DNA from 4 places in the Rhizobium sp. KNZ14-9A genome. Region 4 is predicted to be linked to each of the others. Evidence: predicted binding sites of a transcription regulator. Region 4 holds the regulator's gene; each other region holds the start of a gene.
The links. Region 4 encodes LexA, which represses DNA repair genes until DNA is damaged. Its sites were predicted from a motif close to TGTTCNNNNTGTGTTCNG; they were not measured.
Positions count from the first base shown of each region.

Region 1: the regulator LexA is predicted to act here: its motif matches at 3,127-3,144, upstream of dinB (DNA polymerase IV).
Region 2: the regulator LexA is predicted to act here: its motif matches at 3,670-3,687, upstream of ACR9ZQ_RS09610 (ribonuclease T2 family protein).
Region 3: the regulator LexA is predicted to act here: its motif matches at 4,155-4,172, upstream of ACR9ZQ_RS08835 (putative DNA modification/repair radical SAM protein).

Region 1 is NZ_JBPGXB010000001.1:507,678-515,352, reverse strand. Features, by position in the region: gene ACR9ZQ_RS02725 (cold-shock protein) at 1-181, shown strand, start outside; gene ACR9ZQ_RS02720 (hypothetical protein) at 314-538, shown strand; partial or broken gene ACR9ZQ_RS02715 (TraM recognition domain-containing protein) at 1,120-1,367, shown strand; gene ACR9ZQ_RS02710 (hypothetical protein) at 1,425-1,664, opposite strand; gene ACR9ZQ_RS02705 (hypothetical protein) at 1,686-2,042, opposite strand; gene ACR9ZQ_RS02700 (hypothetical protein) at 2,319-2,657, opposite strand; gene ACR9ZQ_RS02695 (CsbD family protein) at 2,729-2,920, opposite strand; gene dinB (DNA polymerase IV) at 3,198-4,286, shown strand; gene ACR9ZQ_RS02685 (hypothetical protein) at 5,715-6,212, shown strand; gene ACR9ZQ_RS02680 (alpha/beta fold hydrolase) at 6,840-7,675, shown strand, end outside.
Region 2 is NZ_JBPGXB010000002.1:696,646-704,320, reverse strand. Features, by position in the region: gene ACR9ZQ_RS09620 (ArsR/SmtB family transcription factor) at 1-990, opposite strand, end outside; gene ettA (energy-dependent translational throttle protein EttA) at 1,149-2,798, opposite strand; gene ACR9ZQ_RS09610 (ribonuclease T2 family protein) at 2,907-3,644, opposite strand; gene ACR9ZQ_RS09605 (alpha/beta fold hydrolase) at 3,815-4,759, shown strand; gene ACR9ZQ_RS09600 (DMT family transporter) at 4,761-5,717, shown strand; gene caiB (succinate--glutarate CoA-transferase) at 5,762-6,961, shown strand; partial or broken gene ACR9ZQ_RS09590 (thiamine pyrophosphate-binding protein) at 6,975-7,675, shown strand, end outside.
Region 3 is NZ_JBPGXB010000002.1:547,684-555,358, reverse strand. Features, by position in the region: gene carB (carbamoyl-phosphate synthase large subunit) at 1-138, shown strand, start outside; gene ACR9ZQ_RS08845 (T6SS phospholipase effector Tle1-like catalytic domain-containing protein) at 259-1,449, shown strand; gene ACR9ZQ_RS08840 (UdgX family uracil-DNA binding protein) at 1,472-2,917, opposite strand; gene ACR9ZQ_RS08835 (putative DNA modification/repair radical SAM protein) at 2,917-4,149, opposite strand; gene greA (transcription elongation factor GreA) at 4,399-4,875, shown strand; gene ACR9ZQ_RS08825 (glycosyltransferase family 4 protein) at 4,907-5,956, shown strand; gene ACR9ZQ_RS08820 (hypothetical protein) at 6,002-6,793, shown strand; gene ACR9ZQ_RS08815 (Lrp/AsnC family transcriptional regulator) at 6,897-7,364, opposite strand; gene ACR9ZQ_RS08810 (hypothetical protein) at 7,432-7,596, opposite strand; gene trxB (thioredoxin-disulfide reductase) at 7,595-7,675, shown strand, end outside.
Region 4 is NZ_JBPGXB010000002.1:2,023,179-2,030,853, forward strand. Features, by position in the region: gene ACR9ZQ_RS16515 (methyl-accepting chemotaxis protein) at 1-56, shown strand, start outside; gene kdsA (3-deoxy-8-phosphooctulonate synthase) at 70-918, opposite strand; gene ACR9ZQ_RS16525 (VOC family protein) at 915-1,802, opposite strand; gene lexA (transcriptional repressor LexA) at 1,998-2,723, shown strand; gene ACR9ZQ_RS16535 (ComEC/Rec2 family competence protein) at 2,704-5,130, opposite strand; gene gltA (citrate synthase) at 5,421-6,710, shown strand; gene lpxB (lipid-A-disaccharide synthase) at 6,742-7,675, opposite strand, start outside.

The DNA of each region.
Region 1 (7,675 bases), on a different contig from region 4:
TTCCACCAAGGGTTTCGGCTTCATTCAGCCCGACAATGGCGGCGCCGATGCGTTCGTCCATATCTCGGCCGTCGAGCGCGCCGGCATGCGCGAAATCGTAGAAGGTCAGAAGATCGGCTACGAGCTGGAGCGCGACAATAAGTCGGGCAAGATGTCCGCCTGCAATCTGCAGGCTGCCTAACTCATCCGGTATCTGCTTTTCGTTGACCACGGATGTACTGGCACTGTTGAGAGCTGATACCAATCAGGGTCAGGCGTATAGCCTGGCCTTTTTTATTGCCGCCAACCCGGCGGCCCTCATCCGAAAATAGTTATGTCACAAACATATAGCAAGTCTCGCCAACAGGCTGAGACAGCCTTCAACCGCTCACAATCACAGTTTTTCGCACGCAACAACGCCGCCGAAGAGCTCAACTCCCTCGTTCGATCTCGACAGGAAAAGACTGTACGCCTTCGCGAAGCCCGTCTTGCAAAGGAAGTGCAGGATCGCGCAACAGCGACCGCATCCCTGCTAACCAAACGAGCGAAAACGGCCTGACAACTCTGTCTGAATAGGCAAGGCAGGCTTAAGGTCCTGGATCGGCTCCACGTAGGTGGCCGATTGAATACGCGAGGTTTGGTCGACACGTGTTTGCAACGGAACCGGAGAGGCTCGTCCGCCAGCAGTAGCAGACCATCGAAGAGCCAAGGAAGCGTATCTGAGCTTTCACGCGCTGAAAGGCGGGGAATTCGATTATCGACATAAGAGAAGCGTTCGCTCGAAATTTAGGCTGCTCCGACCGGCTGAGAACTTGCCCGAAAGCGAACCTCGACCGACCTACATCGATCGATAGGAGCAGAGCGTTTTACACCCTGACCATCGAACTGGTCGATCGTTTGGCCTCCATCTTGGCGGCTCAGTTGCCCAAAAAATCCTGGCAATCTGGTCACCAAACTCGAGCGGCTGAGGATGTCACGGCAGGACGGGAATCGGGACGATGATCACCGCTGGCGAGCGAGACTACCCCTCCGGACATCTAAACGCGGCCGCATTTGAGCAGCCCGTCGTCAAAAAGGGTGAGGTTTCAGCGAAACGAGCAATCGGTGGATCGCCGACCAATCGCGATCTGACAAGACCGCGTTGCGGATTTCCGGCCCTCGCTCTGGCCGATCGCCCAGGACATTCACAGACTGCTGGCCGCCTGTGCCAGCGCCCACATTCCTGCCGAACGCCGGTGTGCTGCAGGTCTTGGGCTTAAACAACAATGAGAGTTCAGAGGCGGTCTCCGGTCTGCTCGGCCAGGAGACGGTCGTCTTCAACACCGCGGCCCGTGCGCTCTATTCGGAGAAGTCCGGACCTTGCCGAACAGCATGTGGCGCGCCCTCTCCACAGGACGAGTTGGCAGCCTGCCCATGAAGCAGCGCTGAAATGCGATCGCTGTACCTCAGTCTTGGGTCAAATCACCAACTTCACCGAAGGCAGCCAGCAGTCTTGGCGAGCTCATATCACCCGTCTCGCTGTCGACCATCACGGAGTAGGCTCCAACACTGAGGGATCTGGCCGACATTGCAAAAGCGATCTTTTCCGCAGATGTCCCATTCGAAGCCTGTCGCATCTCGCCTGGGATCAAGCCAGCTCGATTGCGCTTGAAAGGAACCACAATGAATTTCTCGGCCAACGACATCGTTAATCCCTTATTGTCCATCTAGTTGATTGAGTTGAGCGCTTCGATTTGATCGTCCAGTTCACGCACGCGTTCCAAATATCGTGGTCGAAGCGGATGATCCTCTGTCAGGCTTTCGAGTTTTGACAGCGCAAGCTGACGCTGGTCTCTGAGGAGCTTCAACCGACTCATTGGGGCCTCGACTTTGTTGCTGCCGAGCCATAGCCGAAAATCGGCCGGAACGCCAATGGTGTTCTTTGTATGTTCCGACCTCCTGGCTCGCGTGGGTTCTTTCGAAGCATGGTCCTGCTCGGTGAGGCAGGAACCGTCAAGCAACGCGGCTTGCGCGGCGCGTCCATCTATGAGATTTCCCGACACGTCCGACGCCTTCATCGTCATGCCATAAATCCCTCGCAATCCAAGCCGCTAGAGGCCGGGGCCTTTGTCCTGCACCATAAGGTTAAAGGCCCGGGATCACCTCGTGCTGCGGTGCCGAAATTCGAGAAGATACCGCCAGCCTGAAGCGTGGGACATAACGGTCGATTTTACAATCAAGTTTCGAGAACGCGCCTCTGTCGATCGATTTCGCGGTTCTATCCCGCCTGCCCGAGACGGTCCGATCACATGACGACCCCTTGCCGCCGTCGGTTTCTGAGCTCCGGGGTCGCAGATGCACTACTGGGCGGTGAAGAACGTCAGCAGGACCTTACCCTTATCGCCGAGCAAGCACACGAACCTGTCCGGCTTTCCCGTCTTTTCCTTCCGGGCAATGTAGGCCTCTCCAAGAATGACGGTTTTAACGGCCACATCCTCGACTTTGGTATCAGACTTGCTGATGGCGAGGCTCTCCATATCCATGACAAGATCAGTGATCTCCGGCGAGCGCTCCCGAAGAGCGAGAAGGCCTGTGTTCTTGCAGGCATTGACTGCGGGATCCTCAACTGCCTGGGCAGACGCGTTTTCCGCAAGAAGGACGACAAGGACGGCGGTAACGGCGAGTGTTGAATATTTCATAAATGCATCTTTCTGAAAAAAGCCCGCGACCGGCGCGGGCTTGGTGCGGGAATGTGTATGCTCGAATGTGGCTATGCCCTGTCGACGACCTTTTTCACGGCATCCTTGGCGTCGCCCTTGGCGACCTGGGCCTTGCCCTTGGCCTCTTGCAGGGAACCCTTTGCCTGTTCCTCGTGATTATCAACGGCTTTACCGACGGCCTGCCGCGCCTTGCCGGCGACCTCGTTCGTCGTTCCCTTAATCTTGTCTGCTGTGCTTCCCATAACAGTCTCCTTCGTTTGACAGGAGCGAAAGCCCCGAAACCGTTATTCGTTCCACGCGTGAAAGCCCCAGGCGGTATATCTTCGCACGTCCAGAAGTTTTTGCCGCCGCATCCGATAGCGCCATCAGATAGACTGCCCGCTTCCAGTCGCTTGATGATGCGTGCAGCCGTTCAATGAAATGCTTGATATGGGAACGGAGCCTGCTATGTTCCCCTTCTGTTTCGGCATGGAACTCTCGATGAGCGCCGCCGATCCCATTGCGATCGCCGACGGCGCCATGAACGATATGAGCTCGACCCCAGTCCGAAAAATCATCCATGTTGACATGGATGCCTTTTATGCCTCGGTTGAGCAGCGCGATAATCCGGAACTGCGTGGCAAGCCGGTTGCCGTTGGCTATGCGGCGGTTCGCGGCGTTGTGGCGGCGGCAAGTTACGAGGCCCGAATTTACGGCGTTCACTCGGCCATGCCGTCGGTGACGGCGAGGCGCAAGTGTCCGGAGCTGATTTTCGTGCCGCCTCGCTTCGACGTTTATAAGTCCGTATCGCAGCAGATCCGTGAGATCTTTGCCGAATATACGTCTCTCATCGAGCCGCTCTCACTCGACGAAGCCTACCTCGATGTCACCGACAATCTCAAAGGCATGGAAATTGCGACCGAGATCGCGTCGGAGATCCGCTCAAAGATCAAGCAGCTCACCGGCCTCAATGCTTCTGCCGGGATTTCCTACAACAAGTTCCTCGCCAAGATGGCAAGCGACCTCAACAAGCCGAACGGCCAGGCCGTCATCACGCCGAAGAACGGTCCGGCCTTCGTCGAGCAACTCCCCGTCAAAAAATTCCACGGTGTCGGGCCGGCAACCGCTGAAAAGATGCATCGACTGGGAATCGAGACCGGCGCCGACCTCAAGCAGCAATCGCTCGAGCTTCTCACGGGGCATTTCGGGAAATCGGGACCGTATTTCTATGGGATCGCCCGTGGCATCGACAATCGCCAGGTAAAGCCTGACCGGGTGCGAAAATCCATCGGCGCGGAAGACACGTTTTCGCAGGACATCCATTCCTACGAACCTGCGCGCGAGGGGCTTCAGTCCCTGATCGAAAAGGTCTGGGGCTACTGCGAAGCCAATGAAATCGGGGCGAAGACCGTGACACTCAAGGTCAAATATGCCGACTTCACCCAGATCACGCGCAGCAAGACAGTTCCGGCAGCGCTGCCGGGGATTGCCGATCTTGAGGAGGTAGTCAGCCTGCTTCTCGCGCCAATCTTCCCGCCGAAAAAAGGGATCCGTCTGCTCGGCGTGTCGCTGTCTTCACTGGAACGGCGAGCAGCTCTCACGCAACCGCAGCTGCGGCTGGCGCTTTAGGCGGCGAGCCAGCTTCAAATCGCACTCACGGCGCGCAAAACAGCATCGCCTCGCGAATACGTTGAAGATGGCGCAACCGGGTGCTTCTGACTGCGGCCAGGTACCGAGTCAATCGACGCGATAAGATCTGGCACGACAGGGGGCCTCATCGCTGAAACTTCATCTTGCTCTCTTGGATCTGCAGCGGATAGTGCCGACGAAAGGCTGGCAAAATCCGCGCGGGAGGCATCCCAAGCGGCCGAGCAGCACGAGTGAAGCTCAAAGAACTTCATGATTGGTGGTAGACGCATTTCGGGCGCTCGACATCAAATCATCTATTTTAGAAATAGCTCACATAATGACTTTCGTTCGATCTTCTCCCATGATGCGATCGTGACTGCTTAATGACATCTCCAGCCTAATGAGACCCGCTTGTTTCCCCAAGCGGGTCTCTTCCTGTGTCGTCGCAGCACAGCGGACGCGAAACAAACTCCAGCTTTCAATGTTAAGCAGATGGGTTCGTACGACAAAGCAGACCCCGTCGGTCCCCAGCAGGCATCGAGCGGTCCGCCTTTTGCATCCTCAACTACCCGTTTTGGCGGATTTCTTTTTGGAGACGATTTCATCAACATGATCCAGAACACAAGCCAGCGGCGGCGCAATGGCGGTTGGCCCATGTCACGCGTTTTTCACGCGACAGTTTTTCCGCGGCATGCTTATTTTGCCTCGCCTTATGCATGTCGGGGACCGAGCGGGTGGGGCTCGCCTTTGTATCGAGTAACAGGCGGGCCCCAGCGCTCGAGCTGCCGTGGCCCGTCGAGGCGTTCGTCTGCCGCGAACGGCGAGCTTCTCAACATCAGCGAGAAAGACAGGCCTAAGCGGCTGTCGCGATCAAGATCTTCCCCTTTTGCTTGATGGCGGGGAGTGCACTGGCGGCGCGTTGACAACCTAATATTCCGGATGCAGACCGATGGCTTCGCCCCCTTGCGCCTCGCAATCCATGTCACAGGTAGCAACGGGGAAGTTCCCAAGCCCAAGGCTTAGGTGGGCCGGTAGAAAAGTTATTGAGCCAGCTGTTACTCCGTCTTCGCCTATTATCACTGTCTATCATCATGCGCTTGGTGCTGCGATTGATCCCGGGTGACAACCAGCGTGCGTTGGTTGCGCATTCCGAATTGCTCTTCGCATTGGGCTTGATGAGGATCACAGGTGACGATTGCGACAGCTCCCTACCTAGAGCAGAGGTTTAAGCAGGTCGCCGCACAGTCCCTAAATCGCCCTGCATGCCGCAGCCCAAGAGCCGGTCAATGATTGCAATTGCCTTCGTGCTGCCCGAGGTTTTCGCAAACTGTCGGAACTCGTGTCTCCGCAGCTCCATATGATCTCGCGCCTGATCCACCGCGCCCCACGCTCAGCTCCGACGGGGTGGCGAAGGGTCCGATCGACGCGATGGATCTGGCCTCTGCCACTGCCTTGGAAATTCCCCGGTTTGATCTAATTAGGACTTCCGAGCGTACGGCACTTTCCTTGCCCGCAGCACCAGCCACCAAGAATGCGCGGGTTCAGTTCCGCACCGCCTTGCGAGAAACAGGGACATTGATGACAGCTGCGATGACAAAAATACAGATCGGTGAGGCAATTCAAGCAAACGGATTGGCCTGGACCGGCGAAGGTGTCACCATCCCCCACGGATCAGACGCGAAAATGTCCTACATGAGGGGGCAACAAAATTTCTTTGGCTGGTTCTTGAACGGAAAGCTTGTGGTAGACGGCAGGCAGTTCGACACTCTGTCGCAGGCAGCAAGTGCTCTGGCCCGGAATCGAAGAGGCAGAGCTCCAAATCTCAACGGATGGGCCTACTGGCATGTCCGCTTCCCTGGATCGGAAGACTGGCTCCCGATGGCCGCGCTTAAAACGGCAGCCGAACAACAGCACGGCGATGAGTAGGCTGCGTTTTCACCGGTGCAGCTTGCACGGCTCTTCCCCCTTCACTTTAAACTCACGCCAGTAACGAGGGACGACTGCGTCGCGAGCAAGCTTTTTGAGCTTCGCGACAATGGCCAAATCGCATTTTTTTGGCACATACGGTGATCTTCGGGCGGGATCTGTCAATGGGCAGTCAATTCTGCTGGTTCCGCCGGAAGGCAGCATTGAAAAGCAGGCAGACGCTTTCAATTCCCGGATGACATGGCATTATCTGCCGATGGTCGCATTTTAGCCAGCGCGGAACACCTGGGCAGCATTCGACTGCTTTCGATGTGGTCGCTGATTGGCGCCTTCTCCACCAGAGCATCTGGGTAGTGCTTCCGATCCACCAGGTTTCGACCGCCAAGGAGCCATCTGGTATGCTGATATCTTGTCACCGGGTACGAGAAGGCGGCGAAATGCTTGACGAGCTCAAGGTAGATCGGCGTATTCGCATGATTTTCAGCGGAGCGGATGGCGCCGCCCAATTCGTCACCACCGCACAATGGTTTGGCGTGGACAAGATGAACGAGATCGCCGCATCGCACAAATGGTCCCTTTCAGGTGAGCTGCGCGGCGCGCCCCGAGCGCCTTGCAAGGAGAAGCAACGTGTCGAAGAAGAGCCGCGCACAAAGAGTTTCCTTATCGGGTGGATCGATATTCACCACCATCGCCGGGAGCGGCCCGCCGGTTCTATTGCTGCACGGTTTCCCCGAGACCCATCTAATGTGGCGCGACGTCGCTCCGCTGCTTGCCTGCGAGTTCACTGTCGTGTGTGCCGACCTGCGCGGATACGGCGCCAGCGCTTGTCCCCCGTCCGCCCCAGATCACCTGCCCTATTCCAAGCGAGCGATGGCGGCCGAGATGGTCGAAGTTATGGAAAAGTTCGGCTTTAGTGAGTTCATGATCGCCGGTCATGATCGCGGCGCCCGTGTCGCTTACCGCATGGCCCTCGATTATTCTGCGGCGATAAGAAAGCTTGCCGTGCTCGATATCGTGCCTACCTCGACCGTCTGGGATCGGGCTGACGACCGATTTGCCCTGGCGTTCTGGCCGTGGGTTTTGCTTGCGCAAGCCGAGCCTTTGCCGGAAAGACTGATCACTAGTGCACCGGAGGCCGTCATCGATGACGCGCTCGCCGGCTGGGGATCTTCCGCTGCCGCATTCCCACCAGAGATCAGACAGGCCTATTGTGAGGCGCTCTGCAACGCAGACCATGTTCACGCGATTTGCGAGGAATATCGGGCTGCAGCAAGCATCGATCGCGAGCATGACATGCAAGACCATATCGCCGGACACAGGATTCGCTGTCCCCTCATCGCCCTTTGGAGTGGAACTGGCGCATTGGCCACTTGGTATGCTGACGAAGGCGGACCCTTGGCATTATGGCGACAAATGGCAGACAACGTCGTCGGTTATGCTTTGCCGGGCGGCCACTTCTTTCC
Region 2 (7,675 bases), 1.3 Mb from region 4:
GGTCTCCAGCGAGGCCATCAGGCGCCTCGGGTCGCGTGCGAGCCAGACCGTGACCGTGAGGCCCTGCTCGCCCTGCTGACCCGGATGAAGGTCGACGACCTGCTCTATATCGAGCCCAGCCTTGCGCACCCAGTCCGACATGGCCTGATGCGAAAAGCCGAGACGCACATGGGCATGTTCGTCGCGAAGATATTCGAGGTTGTGCGGCGCCAGATCGATAATGACGAGGCGTCCACCCGGCCGCAGCATGCGCGCGGCTTCCGTGATCGCGATGTCAGGCTGATCGAAGAAATGCAGCACCTGATGGATGGTGACCAGATCGAAATCCTGCCCCTCGAAAGGCAGGTTCAGGATATCGGCGTGGCGTACCGAAGCCGTGGTGATGCGGGACTTGTCGAGATTGGCGCGCGCCACGCTCAGCATGTCGCGGCTGGCATCGACGCCGATCGCCCGACGATAACGGCCGGCGAGAAGCTCCAGCATGCGGCCGGTGCCGGTGCCGAGGTCGAGCAGGGAATCGATCGGATTGGCCCCGAGCAGCTTGATGACGGCCGCATCCACCTCCTCGTCAGCAGCATGCAGACGGCGAAGCTCGTCCCATTCGGCGGCGTTGCGGCTGAAATAGGCCTGCGCCCGCTCGGCACGCTGGCGCTTGACGGCAGCCAGACGCTCGCCGTCACGCTGGACGACAGGATCGTTTTCGGAGACATGCTTCAGCAAGGCCCGTACCAGAGCAGCGGCCTTGCCCTCCTGCGCCAGCCGGAAATAGGCCCAGGCGCCTTCCTGATAGCGGTCTATCAATTCCGCCTCGCCAAGCAGCTTCAGGTGCCGGGAGATACGGGGCTGGGATTGGCCGAGAATTTCCGTAAGATCTGTTACGGTGAGATCGCCTGCCGCGAGCAGCGCCAGCAGCCGCAGGCGCGTCGGTTCGCCGGCCGCCTTCAAGACGTCCACCAGCGCATCCAGTCCAAGCCTTAGGGGTTCGCTCATACTCTACCCAATCAAGATATAAAGATATCTTTATGTGATTTGGATAGCTGAGGCAAGCGGCATTTTACCGATTTGCGAACTTGCCTGTGGTGATAACGACAGCAGACATTAAAAAAGCCCCGGACCAGCCGGGGCTTTCGAAAAGCGCAAAGAGCCGATCAGCGCGTCAGGCGCTTGTGGGCCTGGCTGCCCGGGTTCAGGGCGTCAGGGCCGAGACGGCGAACCTTGTCCTGCTCATAGTCCTCGAAGTTGCCTTCGAACCATTCGACATGGCCCTCGCCTTCGAAAGCGAGGATGTGCGTGGCCAGACGGTCGAGAAACATGCGATCGTGGCTGATGATGATGGCGCAGCCGGCAAATGCTTCCAGCGCGCTTTCCAGAGCACCCAGCGTTTCCGTATCGAGGTCGTTGGTCGGTTCGTCGAGCAGCAGAACGTTGCCGCCGGCCTTCAGCATCTTGGCAAGGTGAACGCGGTTGCGCTGACCACCCGAGAGATTGCCGACCTTCTGCTGCTGGTCGCCGCCCTTGAAGTTGAAGGCGCCGCAATAGGCGCGCGAGTTCATGTCGAACTTGCCGAGCTTGATGATTTCCGCACCGCCGGAGATTTCCTCCCAGACGGTCTTGTTGCCGTCGAGCGCGTCACGGCTCTGGTCGACATAACCGAGATGCACAGTCTCGCCGATGCGGACCGATCCAGCATCCGGCTTTTCCTGGCCGGTGATCATCTTGAACAGCGTCGTCTTGCCGGCGCCGTTCGGGCCGATGATGCCGACGATGCCGCCCGGCGGCAGCTTGATCGACAGGTCGTTGATCAGCGTGCGACCCTCGAAGCCCTTGGTGATGCCCTCCATCTCGATGACCACCTGGCCGAGGCGCTCGCTGACCGGGATGATAATCTGCGCGTCGCCGGGACGCTGCTTCTCGGCAGCCTCCACCAGCTGCTCGTAGGACTTGATACGCGCCTTGGACTTGGCCTGACGGGCCTTCGGGCTGGACGCGATCCATTCCTGTTCGCGGCTGATCGCCTTCTGACGGCCTGCCTCTTCGCGGTTTTCCTGCTGCATGCGCTTGGCCTTGGCGAGCAGGTAAGCCGAATAGTTGCCTTCGTAGGGAATGCCGCGGCCACGGTCGAGCTCGAGGATCCAGCCGGTGACGTTATCCAGGAAGTAGCGATCGTGGGTGATCATCATCACAGCGCCCGGATAATCGCGCAGATGCTTTTCGAGCCAGGCGATCGTCTCGGCGTCCAGGTGGTTGGTCGGTTCGTCGAGCAGCAGCAGATCCGGCTGCGACAGGAGCAGGCGGCAGAGCGCGATACGACGACGCTCACCACCCGAAAGGCTGGTGACTTCGGCGTCGCGCGGCGGGCAGCGCAGGGCTTCCATTGCCATCTCGACCTGGCTTTCCAGATCCCAGAGGTTCTGGCTGTCGATGATGTCCTGGAGCTTTGCACCCTCGTCCGCCGTCTCGTCGGAATAGTTCATCATCAATTCGTTGTAGCGCTCGAGCACAGCCGTCTTGGAGGCAACGCCTTCCATGACATTCTCAAACACTGTCTTGTTCGGATCGAGTTTCGGTTCCTGTTCCAGGTATCCGACCGTCGCGCCTTCGGCGAGCCAGGCTTCACCGGTATATTCCTTGTCCTGACCGGCGATGATGCGCAGCACGGTGGACTTACCGGCGCCGTTCGGACCCAGGATACCAATCTTGGCATCGGGATAGAAGGAAAGGTGGATATTCTCGAGGATCTTCTTATTGCCATAGGCCTTGTTGAGGCCGGACATATGATAGATGAACTGGCGTGCCATGCTGGGATGCTCCGGGCGGAAACTTGAAATCGTGGCCGCTATGTAGGCGAAACCACGCCCGCGGGCAACGCCGAAACCCTGTTTCGTCAGGATTTCGGCATGTTTCCGTCAGAAGCCAGCAGCATCCACGATGCCTTCGTCACAGCCGAAGGAAGTCTGCCCTGCCCCTTGGATGAGGCCACCGAGGCCCTTCTCCTTCGCTTGAGCCGAAACGGCATCCTGCGAAAGCCCGATCGTCAGTTCGCTGATCACGCGCTTGTTGCCGACGCGCCGGCAGCTCATCTTCACCCGGTCGCTGGCGCCTGCGCCGAAGCTCTTGTCGAAGGCCGCCTTGATTGCATCGGCCTTCAGCGTCTTGCCGACATTGGCGGCAAAGAGATCACGCACGGCCGAAGCATTGAGATCGCCCATCAGATGAATGGCGGTGGCGAAATAATCGTCGGCACTCATTTTCGTGCAGGTGCCGTGCTTGATCCATTCATGCCGCTCGAGCGCCGATTGCGTGCCGGGCATCGCCTTGTCGAGCGCACTCTTCGTCTCGGCCGAAAGGTTCACCGCCGGCAGGCTCGTCCACTGGCCGTCCTTGTCGGCGGCTTTCTGGTCGGCGGATACGTCACAATAGTCTTTCCGCATCGGCCACAGACCATGGAGAGAAAAGTTGGTGGCGTCATAGCGGTCGCCGCTCTGGCTGGCGCATTCAGCCTTCTTCTGGTTGGTCTGGCAGAACGCCGGCTGCCAGCTTGCCGCAAGGATGAACCGTGTGCGCCCGCTTTCCTGTGCGGATACGGAACCGACTGACGACAGCGAAAGGAACAGGATGGAAACCGAGAGTAGAAACTTGCCCATTATTAGCCCCGAAATAGCTCCGACAAAGAACAATACAGGAACAAACAAGCATGAAGCCGAAGTTTGCGCAACCCTGAATCGCAGGGGCAAGCATGCTTTTCTTATGTATGAGCGAAACCGCAATATTGCATTTGCCTTGATATCTGGTCTTTTGGGCGTGGGAGGAATGCATGTTTTCCGAGACATTGCGGCTGCAAAACGCCGCGGCTTCGCTTGCCTATCATCACCAGCCCGCCGTGGGGCAAGCGCGCGCCATCCTGATGATTTCACACGGTCTTGCCGAACATTCCCGTCGTTACCACCGCTTTGCCGAGGCCATGGCTGCAAGCGGCCACCATGTCTATGCGCATGACCATCGCGGCCACGGCGAGACAACGGCCGATGATGCGCCGCTCGGTCGCTTTGCGAGACGCAACGGTATTGAGAGTGTCATCAGCGATATCGCCGCCATGCACACCTTTGCCACGGGCAGTCACCCCGGCCTGCCCGTCATTTTGCTCGGTCACTCCATGGGCGGCCTGATCGCACTCAATGCCGCAGCCGACCTCCCCGGCCGTTTCGCAGCCCTTGCCGTCTGGAATTCGAATTTCGCCGTCGGTCTGTCCGGCCGCGCTGCACAGGCGATCCTGCTTGCCGAGCGCATGCTGAAAGGCTCGGATGTCCCGAGCGACATGCTGCCCAGAATGACATTTTCCGCTTGGGGCAAATCCATTCCCGATCACCGCACAGAATTCGACTGGCTGTCGCGCGATCCGGCCGAAGTCGACGCCTATATTGCCGATCCGCTTTGCGGCTTCGATGCTTCGGTCTCGCTCTGGCTCGATGTCTTCGCCCTCACCTTCCGCGGCATCGAGAAGGAGCGGCTCGAGAGCCTGCCGAAGAACATGCCGATCCATCTGGTCGGCGGCGGCAAGGACCCGGCAACCAACAATGGAAAAGCCGTGCTCTGGTTGTCAAAGCGTTTGAAAAGCCGAGGCTTCTCCCGTATCAGCACTGAGATATATCAGGATATGCGGCATGAAACGCTGAACGAGATCGGCGCGGAAACGGCAATTGCGGATTTCGCCGGTTGGTGCGACGAGGCAATCCGCACGGTCCCGAGCGAAAGGACCTGAGATGACGAGCCTGAGTTCCACCCGCCATCCCGCCTCATCCGAGGTGACGTTCGGCTTGCTTTTCATGCTGCTCTCGGTGCTGATCTCGCCGCTTATCGACATCTTCTCGAAGCTGGCGACGACAACCATCTCCTCCACTGAAGTGGCCGGCTTCCGCTTCGTCATCCAGGCGCTCACCATGCTGCCTTTCATCTTCCTGCGCGGCGCAAAGATCCAGTTCTCGCTGAAGCAGAGCTGGTATCATGCCATTCGCGGCGCGATGGTCACTATCTCGATGATCTGCTTCGTCACGACGCTGAAGGTCATGGCGGTTGCCGATGCCATCGCCATCTTCTTCGTCGAACCGATCATCCTGACGATCCTCGGCAGCATCTTCCTGAAGGAAACGATCGGCTGGCGCCGTTACAGCGCCTGCGCCGTCGGCTTCCTCGGCGCCATGCTGATCATCCAGCCAAGCTTCGAGGAGGTGGGCTATATCGCCCTGCTGCCCGTCGTCAGCGCCTTCTGCATCGCCGTCTTCGCGCTGATGACGCGCGTGCTGTCGCACCGGGAAGACCCTTGGGCCATGCAGTTCCAGACCGGCCTCTGGGGTATCTTCTTCTGCGTCGTCATCCTGTTCTTCGGCTATGGCAGCGGCTCCGACATCATCGATACCACGATGCCCGATCTTCCCGCCTTCGGTTACCTGCTCGGCACCGGCATCGCCGCGGCGATCACCGGCATCCTTGCCGCCTATGCCTATCGCGCAGCACCCGCCTCCACGCTGGCACCCCTGCAATATCTGGAAATCGTCTCGGCCACGGTCTTTGCCTGGCTGGTCTTCGCCGATTTCCCGGACGCGCTGAAATGGCTGGGCATCCTCATCGTTATCGCGTCCGGCCTCTACATCATCTGGCGCGAGCGGCGCTTTGCTTCCAAACCCGTATCCGATACATCTGAGGCAACGCGGGCGCCCTGAAATCCGCCGCCCATGGGAGGACTTGGGAGGAACTTGGGAGGAACATGACGGAAGACGTGAAGAAGAAGCCGCCGCTTGCAGGCATAAGGGTCATCGAGCTTGCGCGCGTGCTGGCCGGCCCCTGGGCGGGTCAGATGCTGGCCGATCTCGGCGCCGATGTCATCAAGGTGGAAAACCCCGACGGCGGCGACGACACGCGGCAGTGGGGGCCACCCTTCGTCGAAGGCGCGGATGGTGAGAACCTCTCGGCCGCCTATTATCATTCCACCAATCGCGGCAAGCGTTCGATCACCGCCGACCTCAAAAGCGAGGAAGGCCAGTCGCTGGTGCGCCGTCTCGTCGCCACGGCCGACGTGCTGATCGAGAATTTCAAGCTTGGCGGGCTCGTCAAATACGGGCTCGACCATGAGAGCCTGAAGGCGATCAATCCGCGGCTCGTCTATTGCTCCATTACCGGCTTCGGCCAGACCGGCCCCTATGCCAATCTCGCCGGCTACGACTACATCGTCCAGGGCATGTCCGGCTTCATGTCGATAACAGGCGAACCTGAGGGACAGCCGATGAAGGCAGGTGTCGCGATCGCCGATATCTTCACCGGCATCTACGCCGTCTCGGCGATCGAAGCGGCCCTCATCCATGCACTGAAGACGGGCGAAGGCCAGCTGATCGATATGGCCCTGCTCGATGTGCAATCGGCGGTGCTCGCCAACCAGAACATGAACTATCTGGTTTCCGGCCGCGCGCCCGTGCGCCTCGGCAATGCGCATCCGAACATCTCGCCCTATGAGGTCGTGCCGACGGCCGACGGTTATCTGATCCTTGCCATTGGCAATGACGGCCAGTTCCGCCGTCTCTGCACGATCCTCGGCCTTGTCATCGCCGATGACGAGAACTTCGCGACCAACAAGGCCCGCGTCGCCAACAGGGATGCCGTGCGCCGGATGATCTCGACTGAAACACTGAAATGGCAGAAGGCGGATCTCCTGAAGGCCTGCGAGGACAATGCCGTGCCGGCCGGCGCCATCAACACGATCGAAGAAATGTTTGCCGATCCGCAGATTGTCGCACGCGGCCTGCGCATCGACCTGCCGGATGCCGCAGGCACCATGATCCCTGGCGTACGTACGCCTGTCGTGCTGTCGGAAACACCGCTGCGTTACGAGCGGCCGAGCCCACGCCTTGGCGAGCACAATGAAGAGGTTCTGGCCGAACTTCTGCAATGGGAGAGGAAGACGTCGGTATGAGAAAGAAGGGGCCATGAAGAGGACAGGCGGACAACTGATCGTCGAAGCGCTGAAGGCGAATGGGGTAAAACGCCTTTCCTGCGTGCCGGGGAAAGCTTCCTCGCCGTGCTCGACGCCCTGCACGACAGCGATATCGACGTGATCGTCTGCCGTCAGGAAGGCGGCGCGGCGATGATGGCCGATTGCTGGGGCCGGCTGACCGGCGAACCCGGCATCTGCATGGTCACCCGTGGTCCCGGCGCCACCAATGCTTCGGCCGGCCTGCACATCGCAAGGCAGGATTCGATCCCGATGATCCTCTTCATCGGCCAGGTGCAGCGGGAGGCGCGTGAGCGCGAAGCCTTCCAGGAAGTCGAGTTCCGCCGCGCCTTCACGGAATTTGCCAAATGGGTCGGCGAGATCGATGATGCCGCCCGCATCCCGGAATTCGTCACCCGCGCCTTTGCGATCGCCACATCGGGACGCCCCGGTCCCGTCGTGCTGACCCTGCCGGAGGATATGCTGCGCGACGAGGTGGAAGCGCCCCGCGCCAAGCGCCATACGCGCGTCGAGGCCCATCCCGGCCGCAGCCAGATCGATGATCTCTACCTGCGCCTCTTGAAGGCCGAGCGGCCGATGGTCATCCTCGGCGGCACCCGCTGGGATGCCGATGCCGTCGCTGATTTCCAGACCTTCGCGGAGCGCTTCAGCCTGCCGGTCGGCTGCTCCTTCCGC
Region 3 (7,675 bases), 1.5 Mb from region 4:
AAGTCGCTGCGCCGCGCCACGCTGATGCAGAAGGTGCCCTATTACACCACGATGGCCGGCGCCGAAGCTGCCGCCCAGGCCATCAAGGCACTCAAGGCCGGCAATCTCGAAGTCCGCCCGCTGCAGAGCTACTTCTGATCCCGCGAAGAGGCATAGCCTCTTCGCGCTCGCGTCCTCGGCTCGTCAAAACTGCGACCCAAAATTGCAGACATGGATACTTGGTGTTAGCCTGCTCCCCGGCCGTATCGGGGAAGCAGCATGTCGAAGAATATCGTCATCCTGTTCGACGGCACGTCGAACGAGATAACTGCAGACCGCACCAATATTTTACGTCTGTTCGGAACGCTGAAGCGCTCCGACGAACAGATCGTCTATTACGACCCCGGCGTCGGCACGCTGGGTGCGTCAGACGCCTGGTCGCCCTTCTACCGCAAGTCTATCGAGGTCTGGGGCCTTACCACTGGTTGGGGTCTCGATGAAAACGTCAAAGGCGCCTACCGCTTCCTCGTCGAAAATTACGATGCCGGCACGCCCGACGATCACGGCGGCCATCCCGACAGGGATCGCATCTATATTTTCGGCTTCAGCCGCGGCGCCTATACGGCCCGCGTTCTCGCAGGTTTCATCCATGCTTTTGGGCTGTGTAGCAGATATCACCTGAACCTGCTCGATTACTCTTACAGAACCTATAAGGGCATTCCCGAACAGGAGCAGCGCGCCGATGGCGGGGATCCCTCATCGGCCTTCAAGAGCATGCGGCTCTACGAGCGCATGCTGCGCAACGACCGCCCGCCGATCAAGCTGCTCGGTCTCTTCGACACCGTCGCCTCTGTCATCGAAAAGGGCAAAGGACGCATTCAGTTCAAGACCCATCCCTTTACCCGAAAGAATCCCAGCGTCGAATATGTGCGCCATGCCATGGCGATCGACGAGCGAAGAACCATGTTCCAGCCGGAATTGTGGACGCCCGATCAGGATTATCGCGGTAATCCCTTCAAACCCGCAACCGCAAAACAGGACTTCAAGGAGGTCTGGTTTGCAGGTGTCCACGGCGATATCGGCGGCGGTTACCCGGAAGCCGAGAGCGCTCAGATCAAGATACCGCTTGACTGGATGATCCGTGAAACGGGGCCTGCAGGCCTGCTCTACGTTTCGCGTACGATCAACAACATCGTTCTTGGCAAGAGCGACAAGTACTATGTCGAGCTCAATGCGGCCGCACCGCTGCATGACTCGATGAGCGTAGGCTGGAAACTGCTCGAATATATTCCGCGGCGCGTGCCGGAAAACTCCTGGCGCAAGCGCGGCGACAGAAGGGGCATTTATCTGCCCCGCGAAGACAGGCGTTTCATCCCCGATGGCGCAAACCTGCATGAATCCGTGAGGGAGCGCATGGTGACCGGATATAACCCGCCGAACCTGCCGAAAGATCCCGTCTTCGTCCCCTGACGCATTGAATCGAATTCTGCATTCACGCAGCCAGGCCCTTGATCAGATTCATATCTTGCCGGAAGCGGGTCAGCTCTTGTGCCCTCCTCTCCTCGTCCGGAATTCGCAGCAGATAGGAGGGATGCACCGTGACGAAGAGCAACCGCCCCTCCTCCATCGCGATCGGGCGTCCGCGCAGATCCTCCAGCTTCCGCTTTTCGCCGGTCAGCGAATAGAGCGCCGTCGCGCCCATCGCCACGATCAATTTCGGCTTTACGAGATTGAGTTCCAGCTTCAGCCACCAGCGGCAATGCTGCACCTCGCCGAGATTGGGCTTCTGGTGGATACGCCGCTTGCCACGCGGCTCGTATTTGAAATGCTTGACGGCATTGGTGACATAGAGCCTCGACCGATCGATGCCGGCCTGCGCGATCGCTTCGTCGAAAACCTTACCCGCCGGCCCGACAAAGGGTCGACCTGCGAGATCCTCCTGATCGCCTGGTTGCTCGCCGACGAACATGATCTCGGCATCATCTGGCCCTTCGCCGAAGACGGTCTGCGTCGCCTTCGCATGCAGCGGGCATTGGCTGCAGACGGCGGCGGCCTCGCGCAATGCCTCCAGCGTTCCCGCAGGGGCCATCTGCGGGGCCGGCATGCGGGCTGCCGCCTCCTGGATCTTATTGTGATAGGGAAGCGGCATGGTCGCCTCGCGCTCGGCCATGGCGAGCACTTTTGCTTCGGCCTCGGCGATCAGGCCAGGGATGAGATCGGCTTCCGGCAGGTTCTTCCAGTATTTCTTCGGCATCTCTGCCTGCATGGCCTTCACCTTCAGCCGCGCCGGATTGAAGATGCTGGCATAATAGATGCGCCAGAGATCATCGGTCGCGTCACTGATGTCAGGCTTCTCGCAGGCCACATTGCTTGTCGTCAGCCGCTCGCCGTCCCAGGCAGCCGAACCCTTCGGCGTCGCGATCAGCCAGTCCATGTCGGTGAAGCGGCGTTGGAAGAAGGGCGCCTTGCGCGCGACGATATAATGATCCGGCTCGAACCAGGCTATGAATTTTCGCCGCCCGCCGGCAGGTGCCGCCACCTCCTTGAAGCGCACGAAGGCCGTCATCTTGTGGGCGTCGCGATGCAGGCTCTTCTGCATCAGCAGAGCACGCGACACCTCTTCATCGGACGCCAGATCCAGCAGGTTCCGGTTTTCCTGCAATCGCCAGAGCAGGCTATAGAGCAGCGAAAAACGCCTGGCATCGCTATGGCAGATCACGGCCTCGGCTAACGCCATGAAAGCCGGCGAAACGCTCATCGGCTTGGCGTCGGCAGGAGGATCAGGCGGCAAGGCGTCACGCTGGAAGGCAAAGCCCGGTTCGCTGCTCTTTTCATGCCAGTCGATCTCTTCTGGCAGAATCCCAGCTGCGGCAAAGGCGCGAGCGGCCTTGCGCCATTCCTCGAAATTGCCCCTACCCTCCAGAACCACCCGGCGCATCATAGCAGCGACAACTGTTCGGGTTTTGGCTCGAACATCGCGCGCAAGTCCGGCCGGTCGACAAGACGATGCGGCGTCCAGCCCTCGGCAGTGATGAAGGCCTGCACCTTGCGGATCGACACGCCGAGCCGCGGCAAGTCTTCAAGCCGCAGACGGCGTTGCCGCCGCTCAGTCAGGATCGCCTTTACCGTCTTGGTGCCGAGGCCCGGCACACGCAGCAGCTTCTCGCGATCGGCGCGGTTGACATCGACGGGGAAGTCCTCGCGATGGCCGAGTGCCCAGGCGAGCTTGGGATCGAGATTGAGATCCAGCATGCCGCCCTGCTGTGTCGAGGTGATTTCGTCGATGCCGAAACCATAGAAACGATAGAGCCAGTCCGCCTGATAGAGCCGGTGCTCGCGCATCAGCGGCGGCTTGATGAGCGGCAGGTTCTTCGAACTGTCGGGGATCGGGCTGAAGGCGGAATAATAGACGCGTTTGAGACCATAGCTGCTGTAGAGCTGGCCGCTGGTCGATAGGATCGTCGCATCATTGGCGCCGTCGGCGCCGACAATCATCTGTGTACTCTGGCCGGCCGGTACGAAGCGCTTGCGCCTCTTGGTCTGCAGCGTCGGCTCTTCCGCAGCCTCGATCTTCAGCCTGAGATCGCCCATCGACCGGCGGATACTGGCCGGCTTCTTCTCCGGCGCAAAACGGTTGATGCCGCTATCGGTTGGCAGTTCGATATTGAGCGACAGGCGATCGGCATAGAGCCCCGCCTCCTCGATCAGATGCGCGGAGGCCTCCGGAATGGATTTCAGATGGACGTAGCCGCGAAATTGATGCGTGACCCGCAACTCCCGCACGATGCGCACCATTTCCTCCATCGTGTGGTCGGACGAGCGGATGATGCCGGAGGAGAGAAACAATCCCTCGATATAGTTGCGCCGGTAGAATTCCAGCGTCAGCCAGACCACTTCTTCCGGTGTGAAGCGGGCGCGCTCGACATTGCTGGACGAGCGGTTGATGCAATAGGCGCAATCATAGATGCAGAAATTGGTGAGCAGGATCTTCAGAAGCGAGATGCATCGCCCATCCGGCGCATAGGCATGGCAAATGCCCGAGCCTTCGGTGGAGCCGAGCCCTCCAGAGGCAGCCGAATCCCGTTTGACTGTGCCGCTGGAGGCGCAGGAAGCATCATATTTGGCGGCATCGGAGAGGATCGCCAACCGTTCTTTAAGCGATTTCTTCATCGCAATGTTCACTAAATGTTCACGGCGGCAAAATCAAGACTAAGAAATGAGCCTCCATCCAACTTCCCTTCAAAAGCAGGCACTTCTGCGGGAAGCGGAAAGCTTCGGTAAGAATTTTATGGAAATCGCGCGTGCCGATCTGCTATAAGCAACGAACTAAGATTGTAGCACGGTTCCGAAGTTCCCTTCGGGACCTGTTTTCTTTTGTGTCTGCGAGAACTGCAGATGCGGGGAGAGAAGGACGAAAAAATGGTTGATAAGGTACCGATGACACAGGGTGGTTTCGTCAAGCTGCAGGAAGAACTGCGCTGGCGCCAGCAGGAGGAGCGCCCGCGAATCATCGAGGCAATCGCGGAAGCACGCGCCCATGGCGACCTTTCCGAAAATGCCGAGTACCATGCCGCCAAGGAAGCGCAGAGCCACAATGAGGGCCGCGTCGCCGAGCTCGAAGACCTGACGGCGCGCGCCGAAGTCATCGATCTCTCCAAGATGTCGGGCGACAAGATCAAGTTCGGCGCCAAGGTGAAGCTCGTCGACGAGGACACCGAAGAGGAAAAGACCTACCAGATCGTCGGCGATCAGGAAGCCGACGTGAAGCAAGGCCGTATCTCGATCTCCTCCCCGATCGCCCGCGCGCTGATCGGCAAGGAAGTCGGCGACTCCATCGAAGTCAACGCTCCCGGCGGTTCGAAGGCCTACGAAATCCTCTCCGTTTCCTGGGGCTGATCGCCCGCGCCTCCCTCTTCAAGAGCAGCCAGTGCCGGATATCAGTGACGTCGAGATCATCGCGCCCAACCTGAAACGCCGGCTCTCCGGCGTCACGTCGACGATCGTCCAGCTTATCCCCTGCCAGATCCGGCTGGGGATCAGGATCGCGGCTCTCGGCCCCGGCCTTCCGCCAGAACTTCCGCGCCTGAAATGGCCGCAGCTTGCTGGCCTCTGGCGTCCGCCCGCGGGACGGCGTCACCGGGTCTGGCACGCGCGCCGCAACAATGAGATGGCGGCCGGCATCTTCATGCGGCAGGTGCTGCGCATGCCGCTGAAGCTCGTCTTCACCTCGGCCGCCCAGCGCCGCCACACCTCCTATACGCGCTGGCTGATCCGCCAGATGGATGCTGTCATCGCCACCAGCAGCCGCTCCGGCTCCTTCCTCAAGGTGCCGCACACGGTCATCCAGCACGGCGTCGATCTCACGCTCTTCCATCCCCCCGAAGGGTCTGTCGACACGATCGCTGCCACCGGCCTGCCCGGCCGCTATCTCATTGGCTGCTTCGGCCGCGTGCGACATCAGAAAGGCACCGATCTTTTCGTGCAGGCGATGATCGCGCTGCTGCCGCGACATCCGGATTGGACGGCCGTGATTTCCGGTCGCGTCACCCCGGAACACACTGCATTCGCCGACAAGCTGAAAACCGACATCGCCGCAGCCGGCCTGACCGACCGCATCGTCTTCATTGGCGAAGTGCCAGATATCAAGGTCTGGTATCGCCGCCTGACGCTCTATGTCGCCCCCTCCCGTAATGAAGGCTTCGGCCTGACGCCGCTGGAAGCCATGGCGTCGAAGACACCTGTCGTCGCCTCCGATGCCGGCGCCTATGCCGAAATGATCGTAGCAGGCGAAAACGGCGTCATCGTACCACCCGGCGACGGCAGCGCACTGACGGCAGCCATCGCCACCTATCTCGCCGATCCTGCGCTGACCGTAGCACAGGGCGAAACGGCGCTCCGGCATGTGCGTGAAAATTTCGCGCTGGAAAAGGAAGCAACGGCGATCAACCGGATTTACCAGCAGCTTCTCGACGCTTAAGCCGAACCCAAGTGACAGACATATCAGGAAGGCAAAGTCTCGGAGATGTCGACCGCAAACAATAACGATCTGGTCAACGTGCTCTGCATGAAGTGGGGAACGCTCTACGGCCCCGAATATGTCAACAATCTCTATCGCGGCGTCAAAAGGCACCTGAAGCGCCCGCATCGTTTCGTCTGTTTCACCGACAATACGGAGGGCCTCGAGGCGGGAATTGAAACCTTCCCCCTACCCGAGCTCGGCCTGCCGGCGGGCTCCAAGGATCGCCGCTGGCAGAAGCTTGCGCTCTTCCGCCGCGAGCTTGCCGATCTCGAGGGCATTGCCCTCTTCCTCGATCTCGACCTCGTCATCGTCGATGATCTGGAACCGCTCTTCCAGCATCCTGGAGAGTTCCTCATCATCCGCGATGACGATCTCTTCCGCGCCAAGCCGCTGCGCAAACTCAATCCCGCTCGCGAGAAGTTCCTGGGCTCGGTCGGCAACAGTTCGGTCTTCCGCTACGAAATCGGCGCCCACGCTTATATTCTGGATACCTATGTCGCCGATCCGGTGGCGGCCATGTCCAAATACGAGATCTCCCAGCAGTTCCAGAGTGCACAGCTCGAGGCGCATGGACATCTGCAATACTGGCCGCGCGAATGGTGCGTGAGCTTCAAGAATGCCTGCGTGCCGCGCCACATCAAGAGCTTCTGGCGCGATCCTGAGCGGCCGCCGGAGGCCAAGATCGTCGTCTTTGCCGGTAGCCCGAAAATGAGTGAGGTTTTTGAAGGCGGCGGACAGAAATGGTATCGCCGCATCGGCAATACCGATTGGCTGAGCAATGCTTGGCGAGGCTAAAGCATGTCGCGCAAAAGTGTGTAGCGGTTTTGCGGCAACGACATGCGAAAACAAGAGTCTAAAGCGTGGCAAGCGGATCTGGAAGATCGCGACACGCCTTAGATTACAGTTCGACGAGCCCGAGCTTCTTCACCTGGCGGATCGTCAGCATGGTGCGAACGGTATCGACATGCTCGTTGGCCGTCAGCACCTCGATGACGAAGTCCTGGAAGCGGGTCAGGTTCTGGGCCACGCAATGCAGCAGGAAATCGCTGTCGCCGGAAACCATCCAGGCCTGGCGCACCAGCGGCCATTCGGTGGTGGCAGCGGCAAAGGCCTTCAGATTGGCTTCGGACTGGTGCTTGAGGCCGACCATGCAGAAGGCGACGAGATCGAGCCCGAGCTTCGGGCTGTTCAGCATCGCGTGATAGCCTTCGATGACACCCGCCTCTTCGAGCTTGCGCACCCGGCGCAGGCAGGGCGGCGCTGAAATTCCCACCCGGTCGGCAAGTTCCACATTGGTCATGCGGCCGTCGGCCTGCAGTTCCCGCAATATCTTTATGTCGATAACGTCAAGTTCAGCGCGAACCACGCTTAGGCCTTTCTTTAATTCCCCGCGGGCAGCTTCTATATAAAGCGACGGAATACGCAAGAAAGTTTCAGTCAGATGACGGAATCTTGCACAGCGCCTGCATTTGCCTTGTTGGTAATGCAAGGCTGCCCTTGAATAAAAGCATTGGTCGTTCATAAATGGCGAAGGGATCGCGAAACGGCCTTATTCGCCTCTTAGCCGCCGCATCCTGCCAGTCGAAAGGAAATTCCATGTCTGCCCGCCATACAAAGGTGCTCATTATCGGTTCCGGACCTGCCGGCTATACGGCAGCGGTCTATGCCGCGCGCGCC
Region 4 (7,675 bases):
GCATGCTCTCCCGCTTCGCACTGGAGGAAAGGCGCCCGTCCCGCGCGGCAGCCTGATGCTGCCTGTCGTTCAGGCGGCCTTGGCGATCGCGTCGAAGGCGAGAAGCTTCTCGAGAAGCCGCGGCATGTCCTTGAGATAGACCATGTTCGGCCCGTCGCAGGGCGCGTTATCCGGATCCTGATGGGTTTCGATAAAGACCCCGGCAACGCCGACGGCCACGGCAGCGCGCGCCAGCGTCTCCACGAACTGCCGCTCTCCGCCGGAGGTTTCCCCCTGCCCGCCGGGCTGCTGGACTGAATGCGTGGCGTCGAAAATAACGGGGGCGCCGGTTGCTGCCATGATCGGCAGGGAACGCATGTCGGAGACCAGCGTATTGTAACCAAAGGAAGCGCCGCGCTCGCACAGCAAGATGTTCGGATTGCCGCTCTGATTGAGCTTACCGAGCACGTTCTTCATGTCCCAGGGCGCCAGGAACTGGCCCTTCTTAACGTTGATAACGCGGCCGGTCTTTGCCGCAGCCACCAGGAGATCCGTCTGACGAGACAGGAAGGCCGGTATCTGCAGGATGTCGACAACCTTGCCCACTTCGGCGCACTGTTCTTCAGTGTGGATGTCGGTCAGAACCGGAATGCCGAGTTCCTTCTTGAGATCGGCAAAAACCTCAAGCCCCTTCTCAAGGCCGACACCGCGTTTGCTCGACAGGGAAGAGCGGTTCGCCTTGTCGAACGAGGTCTTATAGACGAGCCCGATGCCGAGCTTGGTGCACAGTTCCTTCAACGTGCCGGCAACCATGAACGCATGGTCGCGACTTTCCATTTCGCAAGCGCCAGCAATCAGCGACAGACGTGCAGCATTGGAGAAGGTGACCTTGCCGGCGCCTTCGCCGACCGTCACAACGGAGTTCGTAGTAGAGCTCATGATGTTTCCTCGAAAGCGAAGAGCACGCCCTGGCCGGGCGCGGGCTTCACCAGAATACGGTTGCCCTTGCGTGTGTAGGTCATCCCGTTAGCAGCCAAATGCGCTTCTGTCACGGCCAGATCGCCGACGGCAAAGAGGATCGCCCGACCGCGCAGGCCGCGATCGATATTCGGCGTCGCCAGATCGAAATAGGCCTCCAGCCCCTCCGGGGTCATCAGGCTGATCTTTGCGCTTCCGGTAAGCACCTCCAGCCCGAAACTCGTATCGCCAGCAGAAGCGGCTTTTGCCGCCGAGCCAACGAACTCGCCGAAGGCTGTCGGCTCGGGGGCTGCGAGCGCGATCTCGGCAATGCCCGTCACGCCGTTGGCGTGGGTCTCCAGCACCTTGCGATCGGTTGGAAGCGGATTGATGCGCTCGACGGCGAAGAGAAAGAAATCCGGCGCCCGGAGGTCGGCAGCGAAGGCAAGCCGGAAGCCGGCGATGCTCTCCGTGCCATCCGGCATTCTCACAGGGCGTTCGAACTGCAGCACAGAACCAGCGCAGATGCTGCCCTTCACGAATCGAGCATGTTCATGCTTTGCATCCGCGGTGGCGAAGGCGATGGCGGACAGTCCCTCGCTGCCGCAGCGGAAGCGGAAAGCCTGATTGCGGGCCGTGAATACATTGCCCTCACGTGCCGTCTCCTCGCTCTCCTCGACGCTCGCGACACCGAGCGGCTCAAGATAGGTTTTGTCGGCAAAGAAAACGCAGGCATTCTCCGTGCCGAAGGGATGGCGGGCATCGGGCGCGACGGTAAAGCCCAGCTTGCCCAGCCTTTCGCGGGCTAGGTCGATATCGGTAACCGGCAAAACGAGATGATCGATCGGAAGCGTGTCTTGGCTCATCGGTTCTTCTCCCAGCAGTGACAAGGAGATGTGCTTCAGCAAGCCTCGTGAAACAAGGCCAGACAGGCATAAGGGCGATAAAAATCAAATTCTCGACAGATTGAACAGAAGTTTTACGAAAATTTAGCTACTTGCGGAACACATATGGAACATATAGTGTCCGTTCTGGATTTGTTTCAAGACTGGGGAGACGCCATGCTCACGCGCAAACAACAGGAACTCCTTCTTTTCATTCATGAAAGGATGAAGGAGTCAGGCGTTCCACCGTCTTTCGACGAGATGAAGGACGCACTGGATCTGGCCTCGAAATCCGGTATTCACCGGCTGATCACGGCGCTCGAAGAACGCGGCTTCATTCGCCGGCTTCCGAACCGGGCGCGCGCGCTCGAAGTCATCAAACTGCCGGAAGCCTACAGCCCGAGCCTGCAGCCTCGGCGCGGCTTTTCACCGAGCGTCATCGAGGGCAGCCTCGGCAAGCCCCAGCCTGTGGCGCCTCCTGCCTCGGCGAAGCCCGCACCCGCTGCCGATAACGGCAATGCGGTCTCCGTTCCCGTCATGGGCCGCATCGCCGCCGGTGTTCCGATCTCGGCAATCCAGAACAATACGCATGACATCACCGTTCCCGCCGATATGCTTGGCTCCGGTGAACATTATGCGCTGGAAGTTCGCGGCGACTCGATGATCGAAGCCGGTATCTTCGATGGCGACACGGTCATCATCCGCAATGGCAGCACGGCCAATCCGGGTGATATCGTCGTCGCGCTCGTCGATGACGAGGAAGCAACGCTCAAGCGTTTCCGCCGCAAGGGCGCATCGATTGCGCTCGAGGCAGCAAACCCCGCTTATGAGACCCGCATTTTCCCGCCGGATCGCGTCAAGGTCCAGGGCAAGCTCGTCGGCCTCATTCGCCGCTATCACTGACCGGTGACAGATTGGCGTCTGCGAATGTGTTACTGCGCCAATCATAGGCGCGGTGGCGCATCCAGGGTCGTCCTAATGTGTCGAATGCGGTTGCGACCTCAATTCCCTTATCGGTGAATCGAAGTTCGACAGAACCTGTCTTGCGCAGCGTCTCGCCGGTAAAGAGCAGCGCGCCGGAGCGACAGCGGTCGACGCGCAATCGGACAGGGGTCACAACAATATCAGCCGTATCGCAAGCTGGCCCAAGATAGGCAGCATTGTCGATGACGGTCAGTTTCTTTCCATTGACGAGCAAAGTGGTGCACCAGGCGCCCTTCAGGCAGGAGAAGCGTGACGGCGGGCTAATGGCGACTGCCTGTCTCATTGCCTCTCTGGCTTCATTCTGTTGGTCGGGTGACAGTTGCAGTCTTTGACCATCAGGCGCAGTGGGCGCCTTGGCAGCTTGAAGCATAACTGGCTTCTGATGCTCTTCGACGGCAAGGGCCCTCTGCCATTGTTCGAAGATGAAGGCGGGCGGCTTTTCACGGTTCGAAGCCATCGCCTCTCCATCGACTATAGCGACCAGGCCGCCATCTTCGGAGATAGCGATATCGGGCATCGCCTCCGATGGAAGAAGAACAACAGCGAGCGTCGAGACCGCGACAATTGCCGTTCCCATGTGCCGCAGCCGGGTTCTGAGCAGGGTCAGCAGCAGAAATCCGAAAACGGCGGTCGGGAAATACCAGCCGGGCAAGCGGCCTACATCTATGTTGCCGCCCCACCCCGCTACTGCCTTTGCGATGGTGATCACCAGATCAAGCCCGAAGCCTGCCACCGGCCATAGCCAGCCGTCTAGACCAAACGGCATCAGCAGCATTGCCAGCATCCCGGCCGGCATGACGATGAAGGTGATGACCGGCATGGCCGCGAGATTTGCCGGCAGGCCATAGGCAGTCAGCCGGTGGAAATGCTCGATCGAAAACAGCGCCGTCGAGAAACCACCGATCAGCGACGTCAGGAAAACGCCACCGAAGAAGCCACCAACCATGAAGAAGGGCTTCATGATCGGCAGCTTGGCAAAGGCATTCTCCCGCATCGGCCGCCCTTTCCAAAGGTCGTATCCTGCGACCAGGGCAAGTGTTGCGGCGAACGACATCTGGAAGCTTGGTCCGAGCACTTCCGATGGCGAGACCGCGAGGATCATGAGAGCGGATAGCGCCACGTTTCTGAGGCTGATCGACGGCCGGTCGAAGAAGACGGCAACCAGCATAATCGCCATCATGATGAAGGCACGTTCGGCGGAGACGGCAAAACCCGAGATCAAATAGTAGGCCGTCACCGCAGCAAGCGCACCGGCCGCCGCGATCTTCTTGGTTGGCCACGCCTGGGCAATGCCGGGAAAAAGACTGAGAATGACGCGCAGCCCGACAAAGAAGATGCCACCGGAAAGCGCCATGTTGAGGCCGGAGATCGCGATGATATGCGCAAGGCCGGATTGCCGCAGCGCCTCCGTCGTTTCATCCGAGATCGCCCGTCTCTCGTCGGTGACAAGGGAGGCTGCAAAGGCGCCGGTGTCGCCGGGTAGCGTGGAGCGGATCCGATCGCCAATGCCGCTTCTCAGGCGGTAAAGCGACTCCAGAATGGCCTCACCGACCAAACTCGCTCGCTCCGGCTGTTCCGCAACCCTCTTCGGTGCTCCGTAGAAGAAGCCGTTGGCACCAATGCCGTTAAAATAGGCACTGAAGGCAAAATCATTGAGGTGGGGGAGCGCCGGTCCCGCCGGAGGCGTGAGACGCGCCCTGCCCTCGATGACGTCGCCAAGTTCGAACGGCTGGGTGGCCCCGCGGACCAGCACGGAGATGCGTTCGGGCGGACGCTTGATCTCAGGAGCATCCGTGCCGGTGACGTCAAGAATATAACGCCAGCGCCCTTGGCCATCGCCTTCTCGGCGTTCGATCCGGCCGGTCACCGTCGTCGTTACGGCTGAATTGAGGATCAGGGTCTTTGCCCGCCATGTTTCGATCTGCGCGGAGAGCATTCCACCGGCAAAAAGAAGTAGAGCAAGCAGCGTCGCCCGCAGTTTCGTCCGGGCATAACCGCAGGGTGCAACGGCAATAAGGAGAGCAAGCAGGCAGAGACCGAGCGACACGGCCGGAAAGTCCGAGGCCGCCAGAAACCAAGTCGCGGCACCTGCACCAAGGAAGACCGGAGAGAAGAGGATGAGGCGACCGTGGCCGGCCTCTTCGGTGGCCATACGCATCGACGACCCGACGTATCGGTTCGCAACAGTCACCAATCGCCATCGAAATGGGATCGCAACCTGGGTCCGAGCCGATTGCGTCACAATGGCGCGCGGGGCAATGCCAGCAAAATCCATCTTTTCATCAATGGATTGCTCTTGTCGTTCTCTTGTCTCTAACCCTGCCATAATCGCCTGGATCCGCCCCCGGATACCGGCAGAATGCAACCTGAAATCAAAACGAGCAAACAATAATCGATTGAAATAAGAGGAAAATTCGCGGGAGCAAAAAGTCCAGTCAAATCATGGTGTTCTGATATGCATTTAGCTCATCGCTGCACTGCCTAAAAGATGATGCCGCGATGCACAAAATGGCATCACGGTAACTTGGCATTAGCTTCGCGATCATATAGCTATCGCTTAGGACGCTTAACCCTTATGGCGCTTTTGCGGCGCCACCGCCACCCCGGAGGATCAGCATGACGGATCAAAGCGCTACAATCAAAATCGGTGACAAATCAGTCGATCTCGCCGTGCGAAAAGGCACGGTTGGACCCGACGTCATCGACATCGGTGCCCTCTACAAGAACACGGCTTCCTTCACCTACGATCCCGGGTTTACGTCGACTGCATCCTGTGAATCGAAGATCACCTATATCGACGGCGACGAAGGCGTTCTGCTGCATCGCGGCTACCCGATCGAGCAGCTTGCCGAGCATGGCGACTTCCTGGAAGCCTGCTACCTGCTGCTCTACGGCGAATTGCCGACCGCCGCCCAGAAGAAGGACTTCGACTACCGCGTCACGCACCACACCATGGTGCATGAGCAGATGAGCCGCTTCTTCACCGGCTTCCGTCGCGACGCCCATCCGATGGCCGTCATGTGCGGCTGCGTCGGCGCGCTTTCGGCCTTCTATCACAACTCCACCGATATCACCGATCCGCACCAGCGCATGGTCGCCAGCCTGCGCATGATCGCTAAGATGCCGACGCTCGCAGCGATGGCCTATAAGTACCATATCGGCCAGCCCTTCGTTTACCCGAAGAACGATCTAGACTACGCGTCCAACTTCCTGCGCATGTGCTTTGCTGTTCCCTGCGAGGAATATGTCGTCAATCCGGTGCTCGCACGCGCCATGGACCGTATCTTCATCCTCCATGCCGATCACGAGCAGAACGCCTCGACCTCGACGGTCCGTCTCGCCGGCTCCTCGGGTGCGAACCCGTTCGCCTGCATCGCCGCCGGCATCGCCTGCCTCTGGGGCCCCGCTCACGGCGGCGCCAACGAAGCAGCCCTCAACATGCTGACGGAAATCGGCACTGTCGACCGCATTCCGGAATATATCGCCCGCGCCAAGGATAAGAACGATCCGTTCCGCCTGATGGGCTTTGGTCACCGCGTCTACAAGAACTACGATCCGCGCGCCAAGATCATGCAGAAGACCACGCATGAAGTTCTCGGCGAACTCGGCATCAAGGACGATCCGCTTCTCGAAGTCGCCATGGAGCTGGAGCGCATCGCTCTGACCAACTCATACTTCATAGAGAAGAAGCTCTACCCGAACATCGACTTCTACTCCGGCATTACGCTGAAGGCCCTGGGCTTCCCCACGACCATGTTCACCGTGCTCTTCGCTCTGGCTCGTACCGTCGGCTGGATCGCACAGTGGAACGAAATGATCGAGGATCCGGAACAGCGCATCGGCCGTCCGCGCCAGCTCTATATCGGCGAACCTAAGCGCGACTACGTACCGGTTTCCAAGCGCTGAGCGCTGACTTCGAAGCAAAAAGAAAACCCGGTCAGGAGTGGCCGGGTTTTTTGTTGGTTAGAACATCGAGCAATATCTGTGCTGCATGCTCTCCAGGCGGCTTTTCTGTCTGCATGCGCTGCCAGATGAGCTCGTAGCCTTCCTTCATCGCCTTGAGCTGGTAGGTGTCGGCTGACAGCCTCTCCATCCAGCGCGCGAGGCTTGCGCCGCGAACGATATCGTTCAGATATTCCGGCACGACCGCGTAGTCGGCGATCAGATTGGGCAGTGCGCCGCTCCAGGTCTTGATGTCTGACGTCAGCATGCGCATGATCCAGTCGACCTTGTAAGCGGAAACGACGGGTACATCAGCCAGCGCCAGTTCCAGGATCACCGTGCCGGACGCTGCCATGGCCGCATCGGCTTCGGCGAAGGCCTTCCATTTCGCTTCGGCACCCACAACGATTTCCGGCTTTATCTTCCATCCCGCCGTCATTTCGCGCACAAACGCTTCCTTGTGCGGCACAGTCGGCAGCATGAAGCGTATCGGTCCATTGCGGGCGACGAATTCATTGGCGGCGGCTTCGAAATAAGGCAGAAGCTTCTTGATCTCGGAGGAGCGCGAGCCGGGAAGAAGCAGGATCGCACCGTTGCCGGGCTGCCGGCCAGCGCGCAGGCGCCGGGTCTCCAGGAGCGCTGCGTCCGCAACCAGACGGTGACCCACATAGGTTGTCGCCGGCCCGTTGAGACGCTGCATCACCGCTGGCTCGAAAGGAAGTACGGCCAGCACATGGTCGACATAGGCGAGCATGTGCTGGGCGCGATATTCCTTCCAGGCCCAGACACTGGGACAGACATAGTTGACGACTGGGAGGTCCGGCAGCGCCTTGCGCACGCGCTTGGCGACGCGATGGGTAAAGTCCGGGCTGTCGATGATGAGCAGGATATCGGGTTTGGACGCGATGATCGCCGCTACCGTCTGCCGG